Regions from separate parts of the Actinoplanes sp. NPDC023714 genome, predicted to be linked through region 2. Evidence: riboswitches for the same ligand, from Rfam matches in the RefSeq annotation. Region 2 holds a riboswitch; each other region holds the start of a gene.
The links. A riboswitch is a leader RNA that binds a small molecule or an ion and turns the genes downstream of it on or off. The one in region 2 is predicted to bind cobalamin.

Region 1 (5,915 bases), on a different contig from region 2:
TCTTTGCGCTTCCCGGTCACCCACCTCCGCGCCGCCCCCGCGCCCCGCCCGGCGTCCCGCCTCCGCGTCCCGCCCCTGCGCGATCTTGTTGATTGGTGCAGGAACGGGGCTGCCCCGATCAACAAGATCGCGGGGGGAGGGTGCGGTGGGGGTAGCGCGGCGGGAGGGGTGGCGGCGGGAGGGGTGCGGTGGGAGGGGTGCGGTGGGAGGTGGCGCTGGCGCGGGGGTTAGGAGTGGACTGCTTTTTCGGTTCCGGGGAGGGGTTCGGGGGCCAGCCTGTCCAGCTCGGCCACCACGTCGAGGACCGCCAGGGCTGACTGCTCGACGAGGGGTCGGAGCTTGCGGTAGAAGGCGGCGTCGTCCGGGTTCGGTGGGGTGTGGCGGCTGATCGGTACGAGGGCTGCCGCCTCGTCCAGGTCGGGGAGTTCGCCGAGCGCGTGCCGGGCCAGCAGGCAGGCGCCCAGGGCGGTGCCCTCCGGGGTGTCCGCGACCGCTACCGGCAGGTCCAGCGCCGACGCGAGGATGCCGGTCCACAGTTCGGACGCGACCGCGCCGCCGGTGGCCCGGATCTCGGTGAGCGTGTTGCCTTCGGCGTCGAAGGAGTCCCGGACCAGCGCCAGCTGCTGGCAGACACCCTCGACGGCGGCACGGACCAGGTGTGGCCGGGTGTGCTCGCGGCGCAGGCCGAGGTAGGCGCCGCGCAGCCCGGGACGCCACCACGGCGCCCGCTCGCCCAGCAGGTACGGCAGGCACAGCAGCCCGTCGCTGCCGGCCTTCACCCCGGCCGCCTCCAGCAGCAGCGCGGCGTCCCGCTCGTCGGCGTCCTCGCCTTCGGCGCCGGGGCGTTCGAACCCGGCCGCGAAACTCTCCCCGGCCCAGCGCACCACCGAGCCGGCGTTGTTCACCGCCCCGCCGATCACCCAGCGGTCCTCGGTCAGCGCGTAGCAGAACAGCCGCCCCGCCTCGTCACTGGTCGGCCGGTCGACGACGGTGCGCAGGGCGCCGCTGGTGCCGAGCGAGACGGCGGCGATCCCGGCCGGGGTGGCGCCCACCCCGAGGTTCGCAAGGGGCCCGTCGGCCGCCCCGATGATCAGCGGCACGCCGGCGTCGAGCCCGGCCGCGCTCGCCACCTCCCGCTTCAACCGCAACGACGTGGTCGTGGGTACGACCTCAGCCAGTTGCTCCCGGCGTACCCTCGCTGTTTCCACGGCCTCGGGGTCCCACTGCCGTGAGTGGATGTCGTAGAGGCCCGTGCCGGAGGCGACCGAGAGGTCGACGACGAACGGGGCCTCCGCGAGCGCGGCGACCACCAGCTCCTTCACGCCACCCCAGCGTGGCGTGTCGCGCAGCGTGCCCGGCTCGTTCTCGGCGAACCAGGCCAGTTTCGTGAGCGGCGACATCGGATGGACCGGCGTGCCGGTACGGGCCTGCAGAGCCTTCTTGTCCGCGATCCGCTCGGCCTGCTCCGCGGCCCGGTTGTCCGCCCAGGTGATCAGCGGCCCGAGCGGCCGGCCGTCCGCGGCCATCGGCACGAGCGCGTGCAGGAACGCGCTCAGACCGATCGCGATCACCCGGTCGCCGTTCTCCCGGCACTCCTTCGCGACGTCCACGAGCGCCTTGATCGCGGCGGCGGCGAGCTGCTCGGGGTCGAGCTCCGCCCGTCCCGGCCCGGGCACCGACAGCGGATAGTGCACGCTGGTCAGCGCCCTGAGCTCCCCGGCCGGACCGGTGGCCACCCCCTTCGTGGCGGTGGTCCCGGTGTCGATCCCGATCACGACGTCCATGTGCTGCCTCCCTGAGCCGTCCCGCCGCGTCAATACCCGTCTGACATCCTTCCCCACCCATCGGGTTGCCGCCCTCGGCATCCCGCGCCGGCCTTCCCTCCCGCCCGGAACACCGCCCGGAGCACCGGCCGGAACACCGCCCGGCACCAGCGGCGACGCCGGCCGGGGAGGGATGCGGAGGGCGGGACGGGTCAGGGGTGACCACGCACCTCACGCGAAAGACGCGTCACGGCCTCGACCCCCCGCTGCGCCCGCGTCGACGGGCGGGGGCGGCCGGACCTGCGGTCGTGGACGGCTTAGGTCCGTACCCTAAAAAGATCTTGATGAGGGACACCCCGCGTTGACGCCGCACCCGGGCGTAGGAAAGAGTGACCATGAGCGGTAGCGGAGGAACCCGGTGCGAGTCCGGGACGGTCCCGCCACTGTGACCGGGGAGCGAACCGCCACGACAGCCACGGCGACTACGGCCGGAAGGCGCGCGGGGAACGTCGATCCGGGAGTCAGGAGACTCCGGCCGCTCGTTTCGGCCGTCGCGCGGGCGTGGACACCCGCCGGAAGGGATCTCCCGTGACTACTCCGTACCCGTTCTCGGCCGTCGTCGGCCTCGATGACCTGCGCCTGGCGCTGCTGCTCACCGCCGTCTCGCCGGCGGTCGGCGGGGTGCTGGTGCGCGGCGAGAAGGGCACCGCGAAGAGCACCGTCGTACGGGCGCTGGCCGGGCTGCTGCCGAGCATCCGGACGGTGCGCGGCTGCCGGTTCGCCTGCGACCCGGCCGCGCCCGACCCGGACTGCCCGGACGGCCCGCACGCGATCGACAGCCCGGCCGGCGAGCGCCCGGCCAGCCTCGTCGAACTGCCGGTCGGCGCCACCGAGGACCGGGTCGTCGGCACCCTCGACATTCAGCGGGCGCTCAGCGACGGGGTGAAGGCCTACGAGCCGGGGCTGCTGGCCGCCGCGCACCGGGGCGTGCTCTACGTCGACGAGGTCAACCTGCTCCCGGATCATCTGGTGGACCTGCTGCTGGACGCGGCCGCGATGGGCCGGGCCCACGTCGAGCGGGACGGGGTGTCGGTCAAGCACGCGGCCCGGTTCCTGCTGGTCGGCACGATGAACCCGGAGGAGGGCGAGCCCCGCCCGCAGCTGGTCGACCGGTTCGGCCTGGTGGTGAACGTGGCCGCGCCCCGCAACGCCGCCCAGCGCGCCGAGGTGGTCCGGCGGCGTCTCGCGTACGAGGCCGACCCGGACGGTTTCGCGGCCCGCTACCGGGACGCCGAGCGGGATTACGCCGCCCGCATCGCCGAGGCCCGCGCCCTGCTGCCGTCGGTGAAGCTGCCCGACGCCGAACTGGACCGGATCGCCCGGGTGTGCCTGGCCTACGGCGTCGACGGCATGCGCGCCGACATCGTGGTGGCCCGGTCGGCGGTCGCCCTCGCCGCCTGGAAGGGCCGCGACGTGGTGAACGCCGAGGATGTCGCCGACGCCGCGCGCCTGGCCCTCCCGCACCGCCGCCGTACCGATCCGCTGGACCCGCCCGGCACCGACGAGGAGAAGCTCGAGCAGGCCCTGGCCGAGGCCGAGCGTCAGGCACAGGAGGACGACGACGATCCGGAGGGCGGCGACGATCCTGAGGGGGAGGGCCCGCCTGACGGCGGAGGGCCGCAAGGTCCGTCGGGCGGCGGCGGGTCAGATCCTTCGGGTACGGGCGGAAGCCCCGCTCCGGACGCGTCCTCAGCTCCGCAAGCGGGCGGGCGCCCGGAGACTCAGGAGTCGCGCGGCCCGGCCCCGGACGATTCCCCGCAGCAGACCCCGCAGCCGGACGCCCCTGGACAGTCCACGGCGGGCGCCGTCGCGTCGGCCGGGCAGGCCTACCGCACCCGCACCCTGACGATCGCGGCCCGTGGCGAGGGCGGTCACGCGGGCCGGCGTTCCCCCGCCTTCGCCCGCCGGGGGAGGGTGGTCGGCAGCCGCCCGCCGCTCGGCAGGCTTGCCGGGGCACCCCACCTGCCCGCCACCCTGCGAGCCGCGATCGAGAGGTCGGCGCTGGAGTCCGGCGCGGCGGGGGACCTGCGCGTGATTCCGCGGGATCTCCGGGAAGCCGTCCACGTGGGACGCGAGGCCAACCTCGTCCTGTTCGTCGTGGACGCCTCCGGCTCGATGGCGGCCCGCAAGCGCATGACGCTCGTCAAGACGGCGGTGCTGTCGCTGCTGCGGGACGCTTACCAGCGGCGGGACCGGATCGGCATGATCACGTTTCGGGGGGCGGAGGCCGAGGTGGTGCTGCCGCCCACGTCCAGTCACGAGGTGGGCGTCATGCGGCTGGCCGCGTTGCGGACCGGGGGGCGTACGCCGCTCGCGGCCGGCCTCCGCGCGGCGGCCTCCACGATCGCCACCGAGCGCCGCCGGGATCCGCGCCGCCGTCCGCTGCTGATCCTGGTGACGGACGGCCGGGCCACGAGCGGCCCGGACCCGCTGCTGATGGCCCCGGCCCTGAACGGCGTCGCCTCCGTGGTGGTGGACTGCGAGTCCGGTCCGATCCGCCTCGGTCTCGCGGTGAAGCTGGCCGCGGCGCTGAAAGCCGACGTCATGCCGCTGGAGCAGCTCCAGGCGGCGGTGGAGAACCGTCCACAGGCGACGGCAGACCGCGCCTACCGCCGGGCGGCGTGACCGCGAGCCGCCGGAAAAGGCCGGGCGGCGGACAGGGCCGGGCGGCGGACGCGGCGCGGCGAACAGAGAGCCGGCGGCGATACAGAGCCGGGCGGCGGACAAGGCCGGGCGGCGGCAACGGCAAGGCAGCGAACACCAGCCCGCAGCAAGCATCCTATCTTCCTAGGACGGCTTAAAGGGCGTGGGGACGGGCGCTGACCTCCCGTACACGAGAAGGGTCTGAAAATGCCACAAGGGAAAGTGACCGTCACTCCGGACGACGGGCTCACCACGCGCCAGCGCCGGCGGCAGGCGGTGTTCGCGGTGCACACGGGCGCGGGCAAGGGCAAGAGCACCGCGGCGTTCGGGATGGCGCTGCGGGCGTGGAGTGCGGGGTGGCCGATCGGCGTGTTCCAGTTCGTGAAGTCGCAGAAGTGGAAGGTCGGCGAGGAGTCGGCGCTGAAGGCCCTGGACGGCGTGAACGGCACGCCGGTGACCTGGCACAAGATGGGGGAGGGCTGGTCCTGGATCCAGCGGGCCGGCACCGAGCGCGACCACGCCGCCGAGGCCGCCGAGGGCTGGGCGCAGATCAAGCGGGACCTCGCGAACGAGACCTATAAGTTCTATGTGCTGGACGAGTTCACGTACCCGATGAAGTGGGGCTGGGTGGACGTCCAGGACGTGATCGCGACGCTGAACGACCGGCCCGGCACGCAGCACGTCGTGATCACCGGACGGGACGCGCATCCGGATCTCGTCGCGGCGGCGGACCTGGTCACCGAGATGACGAAGGTGAAGCATCCGATGGACGCGGGCCGCAAGGGACAGCAGGGCATCGAATGGTGAATCGTGTCGTGATCGCCGCGCCCGCCTCCGGGCACGGCAAGACCACCGTGGCGACCGGGCTGCTCGCGGCGTTCCGGAGGCGTGGGCTCACCGCGGCGCCGTTCAAGGTGGGCCCGGACTACATCGACCCCGGCTACCACGCTCTCGCGGCGGGCCGCCCGGGTCGCAACCTCGATCCGGTGCTGGTCGGCGAGGAACTGATCGGGCCGCTGTTCGCGCACGGTGCGCAGGGCGCCGACATCGCGATCGTCGAGGGCGTCATGGGGCTCTACGACGGGCGTACCGGGGCGGGGGAGACCGGTTCCACGGCGCAGGTGGCGGAGCTGCTGCAGGCGCCGGTGATCCTGGTCGTGGACGCGGCCGCGCAGGGCCGGTCGGTGGCCGCGCTGGTGCACGGGTTCCGCAGCTTCGGCACGGTCCGGCTGGCCGGCGTGATCCTGAACCGGGTGGGCTCGGACCGGCACGAGCAGATCCTGCGGGACGCCTGCGAGGAGGTCGGCACCCCGGTGCTGGGTGCGCTGCGCCGATCGGAAGCGGTCGCGGCGCCGTCCCGGCATCTGGGTCTCGTACCCGCCGCGGAACGCCGTGCCGAGGCTCTGGCCTCGGTGGACGCTCTCGCCACGCTGATCGCCTCGGCGGTGG
Region 2 (5,915 bases):
CGTGCCGGTGAGGTATTCGTCGCCGAGCGCCTGGTCGGCCGCGGTCTGGGTGGTCTCGGCGGCGCTCAGCTCGGCGGCGTTGTCCTGCTCGAGCTTCTGCTGAGCCTTCTGCTTCTGGCTGAGCTGGCCGCTGAGCTTGGTCCACTCCTCGGCGAGTTCGGCGAACCGGGCGTTCGACGTGGTCTGCTCGTCGAGCGCGACCTGGGCGGTGGTCTCGGCGGCCTCGAGCCGGATGGCGGCGGCCTGGTCGGCGGTGTCGTCGCCGCGCTGGAGGCGGGCCAGGGACTCGAGGTCGAGCAGGCCGGAGCCGGTGGCGCCGGGCGGCAGGGCGGCGGCCTCGCGCATCGCGGCGTCGGCGGCCTCGACCGCGGCGGACTGGGCGTTGCGCAGCGCCTCCTGCGCGTCCAGGACCTTCTGCGCCGCGGTGGTGACCTGGGCCTTCACGATGTCGCGGTCCTGGCCGACCCGGATCAGCTGGTCGCCGAGCGTGGCGATCTCGGAGCGGCCCGTCTCGATCTTCTGGACGACCGGGCTCGTCGCGATGCCGGTGATCGAGGTGACGGGGGTGACCGGGGTCGTCGTGGTGGCCGTCGACGGCGTGCCGGGCAGGGCCAGCGAGCCGGTCTGCGTCGGGCGGGAGCCGGTGTCCGGCACGGCGACCGGGACGCCGGGGACGCCGGGAACGGCCGGCGTGGTGGGCGCGGCCATCGCGGGGATCGGCTGGAAGAGCGTGGCGATCGCGGCGAGGACGGCGGCCGGGTAGGCGAGGGTGCGCAGACGTCCGAACGGGCCCAGGCGTGACGGGGCGAACCGTGACCGGATCGCCGATCCGTACCGCAATGCCTTGGACATGAACTCCCCGTCCGCGCTAGTCGTTCCTTAAGGTTCATACCCCAGCCCGCGGACCGGTGTCGATCGAAAGAAGATGAAAACACGCTGAGAAAATTTCGGCTTCTGCGTGCATATCAAGATCACGGCAGGTGCCGCAGGTAACCGGCGCGCACGTCGGATGCCTTCTGTCGGACCCGGCACGTACCCTCGACTCGAGGTGACGGAAAGGGGCTCTCCATGGACTCCGGGCGGAAGCAGGAGCTCGAGGCGAAGGTCTACGCCGGTGAGCGGCTGACCCGCGAGGACGGCGTGGCGCTCTACGAGTCGGACGATCTCTCCTGGCTCGGGCGGCTCGCGCATCACAGGCGGCTCGAGTCGCACGGTGAGCGGGTGCTGTTCAGCGTCGGCGGGGATTCCGGCGACGAGGGGAAGACCGTCTCCTACGGCGACCCCGCCGACCCGCTGGGCTTCATCGGCGAGGCGCTGGCCCTGCGCGAGCGGCAGGACGTGCCGGTCGTCGTCCCGGTGCCGCACGAGTCGGTGATGCCGGCCGAGACGCTGAAGGTGTTCGCCGTCCTCCGTCTCCTCCTCGACGACGTGCCACATCTGCGCGCCCGCGGTGACGCGATCGGCCGTTCCGTCGCGCAGCTGTCGCTGAACTTCGGCGCCGACGATCTGGGCAGCTCCGCGCCCGAGGAGAAGGACGATCTCCTCCATCTGATCTGGGACGCCGGTTTCCAGCCGATCGAGCGCGACGCCGACTACGCGATCGTCGAGGAGCACGCGGCGGCCGTCCCCTTCGCCGCGCGCCGCAGCGAGCCGCAGCGCGTCTGGGCCTGAGACCGCAGCGGGTCTGAGCACGAGAAGGCGGAGAAGAGCAGTGACAGCAGAGGGCGGAGGCGACCGATGACCCAGCAGCAGAGCAGGCGCGGTCTCCGGCGTGACGCCGACGGCCGGCTCGCGACCGTCAGCGACCTGCTGGGCGCGGCGTTCGCCGGGCTCGCGGTCGGCCTGGTCGTCCTGCTGATCTTCGAGGCGATCATGGCGCTCACCGGCCTCGGCGAGTTCGGCTCGTCGAACGGCTGGCTCGTCCTGATCCTGCCGGTCTGGCTCTTCGTCGAGGAGTTCCGCGCCGAGGGCTTCGGCGCGCACCGGGTCGTGGTGGCCGCGCTGGCCGGCGGCTTCGGCGTCGCGCTCGGGATGACGGTGGCCGGTCTCGTCTCGGGGGTGGCGCCGGCCCTGGTGAGCGGAGTGGCCGGAGCGGCGACCGGTACGGTCGTGTACTGCCTGGTCTGGTTCTACGGCCTCCGCTGGCTCGACCATCGGTCGAGCTGAGGAGAGCTGAGGGAGAGAAGAGATGAGTCCCGCCGTCAAATACACGCTCGGCCGGCTCGGCCTGTTCGTGGGTTCCTTCGTCGTGCTGCTGCCGGTTCCTCTGAACATCCTGGTCAAAGCCATGGTCGCGTTCGTCGCGTCGGCGGCGCTCTCGTTCCTGCTGCTGCGGAAGTGGCGTGACGAGATGGCCGAGCAGCTCGGGTCGATCGCCGCGAAGCGCACCGCGGAGAAGGATCGTCTGCGCTCGGCGCTCGCCGGCGACGAGGACGCCGCTGCGGCCGGAGACCGGGTCGCCGCCGCCGACGTCCTGAACGACCGGCCCACCAGCCTCGAGAAGATCAGCCAGGAGCGGGACGGGATCGCCAGCGAGGAAGCGGCGATCAAGCGGGCCAGCGAGACGCGCTCCTAAAAAGCACGACCGCGTTAAAAGGCACTGGAGAACCCACCGACGGCGATCGGGCGCTGCCGGTGAGTTAGCGTTTCAAGGACCGCGCCTCAGCGAAGCCGGTGCGAAACCGGCGCTGTCCCGCAACTGTGATCCCTCCGGAAGCACGCAGCAGTGGAGGTCTAGCCAGGTCGCCTGGGCGCCGGTCGCGACTCAGCGCTCTCGGGGAGGGGCGCCTCGCAGGCGGCGGCCGAGAAGCCCCTGTCGGCGAAGCACCACAGCCCGGCCGACAGGAGGTTCTTGATCATGAAACGACGTCTGCTCACCGCCGCGATCGCGGCGACGGCCCTGGTCCTCGCCGGTTGCGGGGACGGGGGGAACGACGAGCCGGCCACCGCGCCGAGCGCGAACGCGGCATACCCGGTCACCGTCGGCAGCGTGACGCTGGAGGCCCGGCCCGAGAAGATCGTGAGCCTCAGCCCGACCGCCACCGAGATGCTCTTCGCGATCGGCGCGGGCGCGCAGGTCACGGCGGTGGACGACCAGTCCAACCACCCGGCCGAGGCGCCCAAGTCCGACCTCTCCGGCTTCAAGCCGAACGCCGAGGCGATCGCCGCGAAGGACCCCGACCTCGTGGTGGTCTCGAACGACACCGAGAACATCGTGGCCCAGCTCGGGAAGCTGGCGATCCCGGCGTTCGTGGCGCCGGCCGCGGCCACCCTCGACGACACCTACAAGCAGATCGGCGAGCTGGGCACGCTGACCGGCCACGAGGCCGAGGCGGAGCAGGTGAACGCCGGGATGGCCGCGAAGATCGACGAGATCGTGAAGTCGGCGCCGGCCCGGACCACGCCGCTCAGCTACTTCTACGAGCTCGGCCCGGAGCTCTACTCGGCCACCTCGAAGACGTTCGTCGGCTCGGTCTTCAGCAGGTTCGGCATGACCAACGTGGCGGACGCGGCCGACGCGAGCGGCTCGTTCGGCGGGTACCCGCAACTCAGCCAGGAGGCCGTGGTCCAGGCGAACCCGGACACGATCTTCCTGGCCGACAGCAAGTGCTGCCAGCAGTCCGCCGAGACGGTGAAGGCGCGCAAGGGCTGGTCCGCGGTGACCGCCGTGCAGAAGAGTCAGATCTTCGCGCTCGACGACGACATCGCCTCGCGCTGGGGCCCGCGCACCGTCGACCTCGTCCAAGCCGTCGCCGACGCCCTGAACAAGATCCCGGCGTGACCCTGGTCAAGAATCGGAACGAGGCGAGGAGAGCGGGCCTCCGCCCGGTCTGGCTCGTCGCGGGCGTGCTCGCGGTCCTGGTGGCGACGCTCGCGGGCCTCGCCTTCGGCTCGGCCCGGCTCCCTCCGGCGGGGGTCGCGGCCGAGATGCTCAATCTCATTCCGGGCGTACGGCTGGACAGCGGCCTCTCCGAACGCGAGATCGCGATCCTGATGCAACTCCGGCTGCCCCGGGTCGTGCTGGGTCTGCTGGTCGGCGCGATGCTGGCGCTGGCCGGCGCCGCGTACCAGGGCGCCTTCCGCAACCCGCTGGCCGACCCGTACTTGCTCGGTGTGGCGGCCGGCGCCGGGCTCGGTGTCACGGCCGTGATCGTCCTGGGCGCGTCCGCTGCCGTGGAGCTGCCGGTCACCGTACCCATGGCCGCTTTCGCCGGTGCGCTCCTGGCGGTCGCCCTCACCTGGATGCTCGGCGCCGCAGGCAGCCGCAACCGGACGCCGGCCGCGCTGATCCTGGCGGGGGTCGCGGTGTCGGCGTTCCTCTCGGCGGCGCAGACCTACCTGCTGCAGCGGAACGTCGAGTCGCTGCAGGAGGTGTACTCCTGGCTGCTCGGCCGGCTCGCCACGGCGGGCTGGCACGACGTGCTGGTGATCCTGCCCTACGTGATCGTCACGACGGTGATCGTGCTGACCCAGCGGCGCGAGCTCGACGTCCTGACCGTGGGTGACGCGGAGGCGGCGAGCCTGGGCCTGCACCCGCAGCGCAGCCGGTACCTGCTGATCGTCGCGGCGTCGCTGGGCACCGCCGCGGCGGTCTCGGTCTCCGGGCTGATCGGCTTCGTCGGGCTGATCGTGCCGCACACGATCCGGCTGCTGACCGGGCCGAGCTACCGTTCGCTGCTGCCGCTCTCGATCCTCTTCGGCGCCGCTTTCCTCACCCTGACCGACCTGGTGGCCCGGACCGTCGCGGGCGACGCGGAGATCCCGATCGGGGTGGTCACGGCCTTCCTCGGTGCGCCGTTCTTCGTCCTGGTGATGAGGACGAGCAAGGCGATACCGGCATGACCGAGAATTCGATAGAAGTCCGAAACCTCAGCGTACGTCTGGACGGCACGCTGATCGTCGACGGCGTCGACCTGACCGTCGCCACCGGTGAATGGGTCACCATCATCGGACCGAACGGCGCCGGCAAGTCGACGGCGCTGCGGGCGATCGGCGGGCTCCTGCCGCACGAGGGCGAGATCCGCTGGCACGGCCGGGCCATCACCAGCATGAGCCGCCGGGACCGCGCCAAGGCGATCGCCACCGTGACCCAGTCGCCGGTCGTTCCACCGGCCATGGGGGTGTACGACTACGTCCTGCTCGGGCGTACGCCGTACATCCCGCCCCTGGGCCGGGAGTCGGCCTCGGACCTGGCCGTCGTCGACGAGGTGCTCGCCGCACTCGACCTGGAGCCGTTCGCCGGGCGCCGCCTCGACACCCTCTCCGGCGGGGAACGGCAGCGGGTCTTCCTGGCCCGCGCGCTCGCCCAGGGCGCCGGCATCCTGCTGCTGGACGAGCCGACGAGCGCCCTCGACATCGGCCACCAGCAGGAGGTCCTCGAGCTGGTGGACCGGCTGCGGTCGGAGCGCGGGCTGACCGTGCTGGCGACGATGCACGACCTGTCCACGGCGGGGGAGTACGCGGACCGCATGATCCTGCTGGCCGGCGGCCGGGTGGTGGCCGCGGGCCGGCCCACCGAGGTGCTGACCGAGGAGACCCTGGCCGAGCACTACCGGGTGCGGGTCCGGGTGATCGAGGGTGAGCACGGCCCCCTCGTCGTAGCAACCAGACCGCAACCGAACAGCACTCAAAAATCACTCAACAAACCGATATATCCGTTATGACGGACACGATGGTGGTGGAACTCGCCCTCCAAGCCATGACCATCTCGGCGAAGCTGGCCGCCCCGGTGCTGCTGACCGCGCTCGGCGTCGGCTTCGTGATCTCGCTCTTCCAGTCGGTGACCCAGATCCAGGAGGCGACGCTCTCCTTCGTCCCGAAGGCCATCGCCATCGGCCTGGTCCTGCTGCTCACCGGCAACTGGATGCTGCGCGAGATGTTGACCTTCACCCAGCAGCTCTACGAGAAGATCCCCC
Region 3 (5,915 bases), on a different contig from region 2:
GCCACATCGGACGGAACCGAGCGCTCCGCCAGTTCGACGAGCAGCTCCCCGCCGGTCAGCGCCTCCGTCATGAGCCGCGTCTTGCCCACCCCTCCGGGCCCGACAAGACTCACGACGCGGTCGGCGGCGAGCGCGTGACGCAGCGCGGAGAGCTCGGCGGTCCGCCCGAAGAACCGATCCGCGCGCCGGGGAATGCTCTTCCCGCCCGGGCCTGCCGTGCCCTCGGTCCCGTTCACCCACCGCCCTGCGGCCGGCGCTTTCCCGGCCTCCCGGCCCGTGGCCGGCGCTTTCCCGGCCTCCCAACCCGCGGCCGGCGCCTTCCCGGCCTCCCAACCCGCGGCCGGCGCCTTCCCGGCCTCCCAACCCGCGGCCGGCGCATCCCGGGCCGGCCCATCCTCGGGCGACATATCCGAAATGTCACCCGACGGGGTCGATATCCGTGCGGGCGTCTCGGGCGCTCTCCCGGCGGGCATCGGCGGGCGCAGCGCCGGATCCTCCGCGAGGATCCTTCGCTGCAACTCGACCAGGGCGGGCGAAGGGTCCAGGCCGTGGTCTTCCGCGAGCCTTTCCCGGTACGTGCGGACGACCGTCAACGCCTCCGGAGTACGGCCGGTCGCGTGCAGGGCCCGCATGAGCAGGAGCCGGGGGCGTTCGCGGAGGGGTTGCGCCGTGGCGAGGGCCTCGATCTCGGGCAGGGTCTCGGCCGCGCGGCCGGCGTCGAGGCGGCGTTCGAGGCACTCCTCGTGAAGGTGCCGCCGCCACTCGTTGAGCCGGGCCACGTCCGGGGCGAACACCATCCGGTCCGCCACGTCGGCGAGCGATTCCCCGCGCCAGACGGCCAGGGCTTCGGCGAGCGTGACCGCCGCCGGATCGGACCGCTGATCGCGCGCCCGCCGCACCAGCCGCTCGACGATCTCCACATCGGTGCCGCCGTCGCCGCCGGACAGGTTCAGCCGGTAGCCGCCCGGCTCCCGGCAGATCACCTCACTGCCGGCCTGGCGGCGCAGGCGGGAGACGTAGCTGTGCAGATTCCCGACGGCGTTGTCCGGCGGCCCGGCCTCCCAGAGCGCGTCGATCAGGTCGGCGACGGGGACGGGGCGGCCGCCGGCCAGGGCGAGGCGGGCGAGCAGCACTCGCTGTGGCGCACCGGTGAGCGGGATGACGCGCCCGTCCCGGACCAGTTCGACCGGTCCCAGCACACCCACCCGGATCCCCACGGCGTCATTCTCACCAGTACCCGAAGTCCCCGACCACCACTTATCCACTCCCCGACAATCGATCCGCCACCCCCGGCTGAACGCCAGCGCTCACCCGACGCCCGAATTGTCGCCCTCTCGTACAGCCAAGCCAAACCATGCAGCCGGACCGAGCGACCCAGCTGACGATCAGCTACGGGCGATAGGGTCTGGCGGTGCGGACGAAGCAGCAGCTGACCGAGGACATTCACCGCGAACGGCGAGCTGCCCTGGTGGTCAACGCCAAGTCGCGGCGCGGCCGGCAGTTCTACGAGGACGCGCACGACCGGTTGCTGCGGGCGGGTTTCAAGCTGCTCGGCGCCTACGCCGTCGAGGGCGACCTCGAGCAGAGCCTGCAGAGGGCGATCGACCTGGGCCCGGACCTGCTGGTGGCGGGTGGCGGTGACGGCACGATCAGTACGGCGGGCCGGATGCTGGCGCACCGGGACATGGCGCTCGGCCTGCTGCCGCTCGGCACCACGAACAACTTCGCGCGGACGGTCGGCATCCCGCCCGATCTGGACACGGCGGTCACCACGATGACCGAGGGCCTGGTGATCGATGTGGACCTCGGGATCGCCGGGGACATGCCGTTCACGAACCACGTCGGCATCGGCCTGTCCGCCGAGGTGATGATCAACGCACCGAGCCGGCTCAAGCGGGCGGTCGGGCGCCTCGCCTACCCGATCACCGCGCTGGGGCTGCTGACGAGGCACCGGCCGCTGCGGGCGACGGTCCGGGCCGGCGGCGGGGAGATCGTCTTCGAGACGCATCAGGTGTACGTGGCGAACGGCGGCTTCCACGCCGGCCGTCCGATCACGGCGGACGCGCACGCCGACGACCGGCTGCTGGTGGCGTATCCGGTGGGCGGCGCGACCCGGCGGGAGCTTCTGCGCGAGACGGCCCGGAATGCTTTGACGGGGCACCGCCGTACCCTGCATGAACGTCCTTTCCTGGCGGTCGGCGAACTGTGGCTGGAGACGGACCGTCCAGCCGCCGTCGAGGTGGACGGCGAGCCGTGCGGGAGGACGCCGCTGCGGATCGCCCTCGATGCCAACGCCCTGCGGATCATGGCCCCGCCGGGTACTGAAGATCACTGACCCGCCCTTTTAAGATCACACACAGCATGTTGGGTTGCGGAAACGCGCACCGACCCAGATATGGTGTCTCCCGCAGCTGGTTCGGCCCCGCGCGAGCGGACGCCGAGGCAAGAGGGAATCCGGTGTGAGTCCGGAACTGCCCCGCAGCGGTCAGTGGGAACGACCGCCGTCAGTAAGCACTGGGCGCAAGCCTGGGAAGCGACGGCCAGTAGGTGGCTCTACCGAGCCGTGCCCACGAGTCCGAAGACCTGCCAGCGCGCCGCATGCCATCCCGGCGTGCGGCGGTCGGAGGTCGCGCGGGACGACCGACGCCGAATGAGCCGGCGACTGAGTCGCGACCGGCCGGCGTCTCCCCGTGCCCGAAGACCATGGGCTCGCGAGGAGAGAGCGACAGACAGCGATGACGCTGACACCGGAGAAGACCGGTGTGCCGGAGCAACGCAGGCACGCCATGCAGGTCCGCAAGCGCAACGGCGAGACCGAGCCGGTCGACGTCAACAAGATCGTCACAGCGGTCGAGCGCTGGGTCGCCGACCTGGACGAAGTGGACCCGCTGCGGGTCGCCACCAGGACGATCAGCGGCCTCTACGACGGCGCCACCACGGCCGAGCTGGACAAGCTGTCGATCCAGACGGCCGCCGAGCTGATCGGTGAGGAGCCGCAGTATTCCAAGCTGGCGGCCCGTCTGCTCGCCGAATACAACGCCAAAGAGGTCGGCGAGCAGGGCATCACGACGTTCAGCGAGTCGATCAAGTGCGGTCACGACGAGGGCTTGATCGGCGATGAGACAGCAGCATTTGTCGCGAAAAATGCGGACAAGCTGGATGCTGCGATCGACGATGACGCCAACCTGCGGTTCGAATACTTCGGCCTGCGCACCGTCACCGACCGCTACCTCCTGAGGCACCCCACCAAGCGGACGATCATCGAGACCCCGCAGCACTGGCTCCTCCGCGTCGCGTGCGGGCTCTCCGAAGACGCCGACGAGGCGATCGGCTTCTACCGCCTCATGTCGAGCCTCGCCTATCTTCCCAGCTCACCGACGCTGTTCAACGCGGGCACCCGGCACACCCAGATGTCGAGCTGCTTCCTCGTCGACTCCCCCCGGGACGAGCTCGACTCGATCTACGAGCGCTACCACCAGGTCGCGAAGCTGTCGAAGTTCTCCGGCGGCATCGGCATCTCCTGGTCGCGGGTGCGGGGCCGGGGCGCGCTGATCCGGGGCACGAACGGCCGGTCGAACGGCATCGTGCCATTCCTCAAAACGCTCGACGCCGGGGTGGCCGCGGTCAATCAGGGCGGCCGGCGCAAGGGTGCCGCGTGCGTCTATCTGGAGCCGTGGCACCCCGATGTCGAGGAGTTCCTGGAATTGCGGGACAACACGGGCGAGGACTCCCGGCGTACACATAACTTGAATTTGGCGAATTGGATCCCGGACGAATTCATGCGCCGGGTCGAGGCCGATGAAGATTGGTCGTTGATCGACCCATCCGATGCCCCTGAGCTGCCCGATCTCTATGGCGACGCCTTCACCGAGGCCTACCGGCTCGCCGAGAAGAAGGCCGTGAAAACCATTAAAGCCCGAGATCTGTACGGGCGGATGATGCGCACCCTGGCCCAGACCGGCAACGGCTGGATGACGTTCAAGGATCCGTCGAACCGCCTGTCCAATCAGACCGGAGCGCCCGGGAACGTCATTCACCTCTCCAATCTCTGCACCGAGATCCTCGAGGTGAACAACGACGACGAGACGGCGGTCTGCAACCTCGGCTCGGTGAACCTGGGCGCGCACGTGACCGCCGCGGGCGTCGACTGGGAGAGGCTGCGGGAGACCGTACGCATGGCGGTGGTCTTCCTGGATCGGGTCATCGACATCAACTACTATCCGGCGCGGCAGGCGGCCGCGTCGAACCCGCGCTGGCGCCCGGTCGGCCTCGGCCTGATGGGCCTGCAGGACGCGTTCTTCACGCTGCGGCTGCCGTTCGACTCGCCGGCCGCGCGCGAACTGTCCACCCGGGTCCAGGAGGAGATCTTCCTGACCGCGCTGGAGTCGTCGGCGGCCCTCGCGGCCCGGTTCGGCGCGCATCCGGCCTATCCGGAGACCCGGGCGGCCCGGGGTGATCTGCACCCGGACCTGTGGGGCGCCACGGTCACCCAGACCGCCCGATGGGAGGCGCTGCGGGAGTCGATCGCCGAGCACGGTCTGCGCAACTCGCTTCTGGTCGCGATCGCCCCGACCGCCACGATCGCGTCCATCGCGGGATGCTACGAATGCATCGAGCCGCAGGTCAGCAACCTGTTCAAGCGAGAGACCATGTCCGGCGAGTTTCTTCAGATCAACACCTATCTGGTACGGGAACTGAAGGCCCGGAATCTGTGGACCGCCCCCATCCGGGAGGCGATCAAGCGCGCCGAGGGGTCGGTGCAGGGCATCGCCGAGCTCCCCGCCGACGTGCGCGAGCTGTTCCGGACGGCGTGGGAGCTGCCGCAGCGCGCGCTCATCGACCTCGCCGCGGCGCGGGCGCCCTACATCGACCAGTCGCAGTCGCTGAACCTGTTCCTGGCGGCGCCGACCATCGGCAAGCTCTCGTCGATGTACCTCTACGCCTGGAAGTCCGGGCTGAAGACGTCCTACTACCTGCGGTCGCGTCCCGCCACACGCATCCAGCAGGCGACGGTGTCCTTGATCCCCGCGCTCACGCCCGCTGACGTTTGCTCCCTCGAAAACCCCGAGTCCTGTGAGGCCTGCCAGTAATGCTGCTCGACCCCGGAATGGACCTGACCCTGCGGCCGATGAAGTACCCGCACTTCTTCGACCGCTTCAAGGACGCCATCAAGAACACCTGGACGGTCGAGGAGGTCGACCTGCACTCCGACCTCGCCGACCTGGCCCGCCTGTCGGACGCGGAGAAGCACCTGGTCTCCCGGCTCGTCGCGTTCTTCGCCACCGGCGACACCATCGTGGCGAACAACCTGGTGCTCAACCTCTACCAGCACGTCAACTCCCCGGAGGGCCGGCTCTACCTGTCCCGGCAGCTGTTCGAGGAGGCCGTGCACGTCCAGTTCTATCTGAACCTGCTCGACACCTACGTCCCCGACCTGGACGAGCGGGCCGCCGCGTTCGCCGCCGTCGAGAACATCCCGTCGATCGCGCGCAAGGCCGAGTTCTGCTTCAAGTGGATCGACTCGGTCTTCGAGCTGCGGGCGCTGAAGACCCGCGAGGACCGGCGCGCCTTCCTGCTCAACGTGATCTGCTTCGCGGCCTGCATCGAGGGCCTGTTCTTCTACGGGGCTTTCGCGTACGTCTACTTCCTGCGCTCCCGCGGCGTCCTGCAGGGCCTCGCGTCCGGCACCAACTGGGTGTTCCGCGACGAGAGCATGCACATGGCGTTCGCGTTCGACGTGGTCGACCAGGTGCGCGCCGAGGAGCCGGACCTGTTCGACGCCTCGATGGAGCAGCAGGTGCGGGAGATGCTCGCCGAGGCCGTGGAGTGCGAGGTCCAGTTCGCCGAAGACCTCCTCGAACAGGGCGTCAGCGGGATGTCCCTCACCGACATGCGCGAATACCTCCAGCACGTCG

Region 1: another riboswitch for cobalamin. It lies ahead of AB0G10_RS28240 (VWA domain-containing protein); the one in region 2 lies ahead of AB0G10_RS37735 (ABC transporter substrate-binding protein).
Region 3: another riboswitch for cobalamin. It lies ahead of AB0G10_RS22270 (ribonucleoside-diphosphate reductase subunit alpha); the one in region 2 lies ahead of AB0G10_RS37735 (ABC transporter substrate-binding protein).

What each region holds. Positions count from the first base shown of each region.
Region 1 is NZ_JBFAAR010000007.1:33,438-39,352, forward strand. Features, by position in the region: gene AB0G10_RS28235 (gluconokinase) at 228-1,784, opposite strand; cobalamin riboswitch at 2,172-2,295, shown strand; gene AB0G10_RS28240 (VWA domain-containing protein) at 2,352-4,448, shown strand; gene cobO (cob(I)yrinic acid a,c-diamide adenosyltransferase) at 4,674-5,273, shown strand; gene AB0G10_RS28250 (cobyrinate a,c-diamide synthase) at 5,267-5,915, shown strand, end outside.
Region 2 is NZ_JBFAAR010000012.1:202,391-208,305, reverse strand. Features, by position in the region: gene AB0G10_RS37760 (NlpC/P60 family protein) at 1-852, opposite strand, end outside; partial or broken gene AB0G10_RS37755 (aminofutalosine synthase MqnE) at 1,069-1,236, shown strand; partial or broken gene AB0G10_RS37750 (aminofutalosine synthase MqnE) at 1,378-1,671, shown strand; gene AB0G10_RS37745 (hypothetical protein) at 1,738-2,166, shown strand; gene AB0G10_RS37740 (DUF4229 domain-containing protein) at 2,189-2,575, shown strand; cobalamin riboswitch at 2,621-2,752, shown strand; gene AB0G10_RS37735 (ABC transporter substrate-binding protein) at 2,858-3,781, shown strand; gene AB0G10_RS37730 (iron ABC transporter permease) at 3,778-4,842, shown strand; gene AB0G10_RS37725 (ABC transporter ATP-binding protein) at 4,839-5,663, shown strand; gene fliQ (flagellar biosynthesis protein FliQ) at 5,660-5,915, shown strand, end outside.
Region 3 is NZ_JBFAAR010000004.1:653,142-659,056, reverse strand. Features, by position in the region: gene AB0G10_RS22280 (BTAD domain-containing putative transcriptional regulator) at 1-1,217, opposite strand, end outside; gene AB0G10_RS22275 (YegS/Rv2252/BmrU family lipid kinase) at 1,412-2,335, shown strand; cobalamin riboswitch at 2,396-2,606, shown strand; gene AB0G10_RS22270 (ribonucleoside-diphosphate reductase subunit alpha) at 2,736-5,090, shown strand; gene AB0G10_RS22265 (ribonucleotide-diphosphate reductase subunit beta) at 5,090-5,915, shown strand, end outside.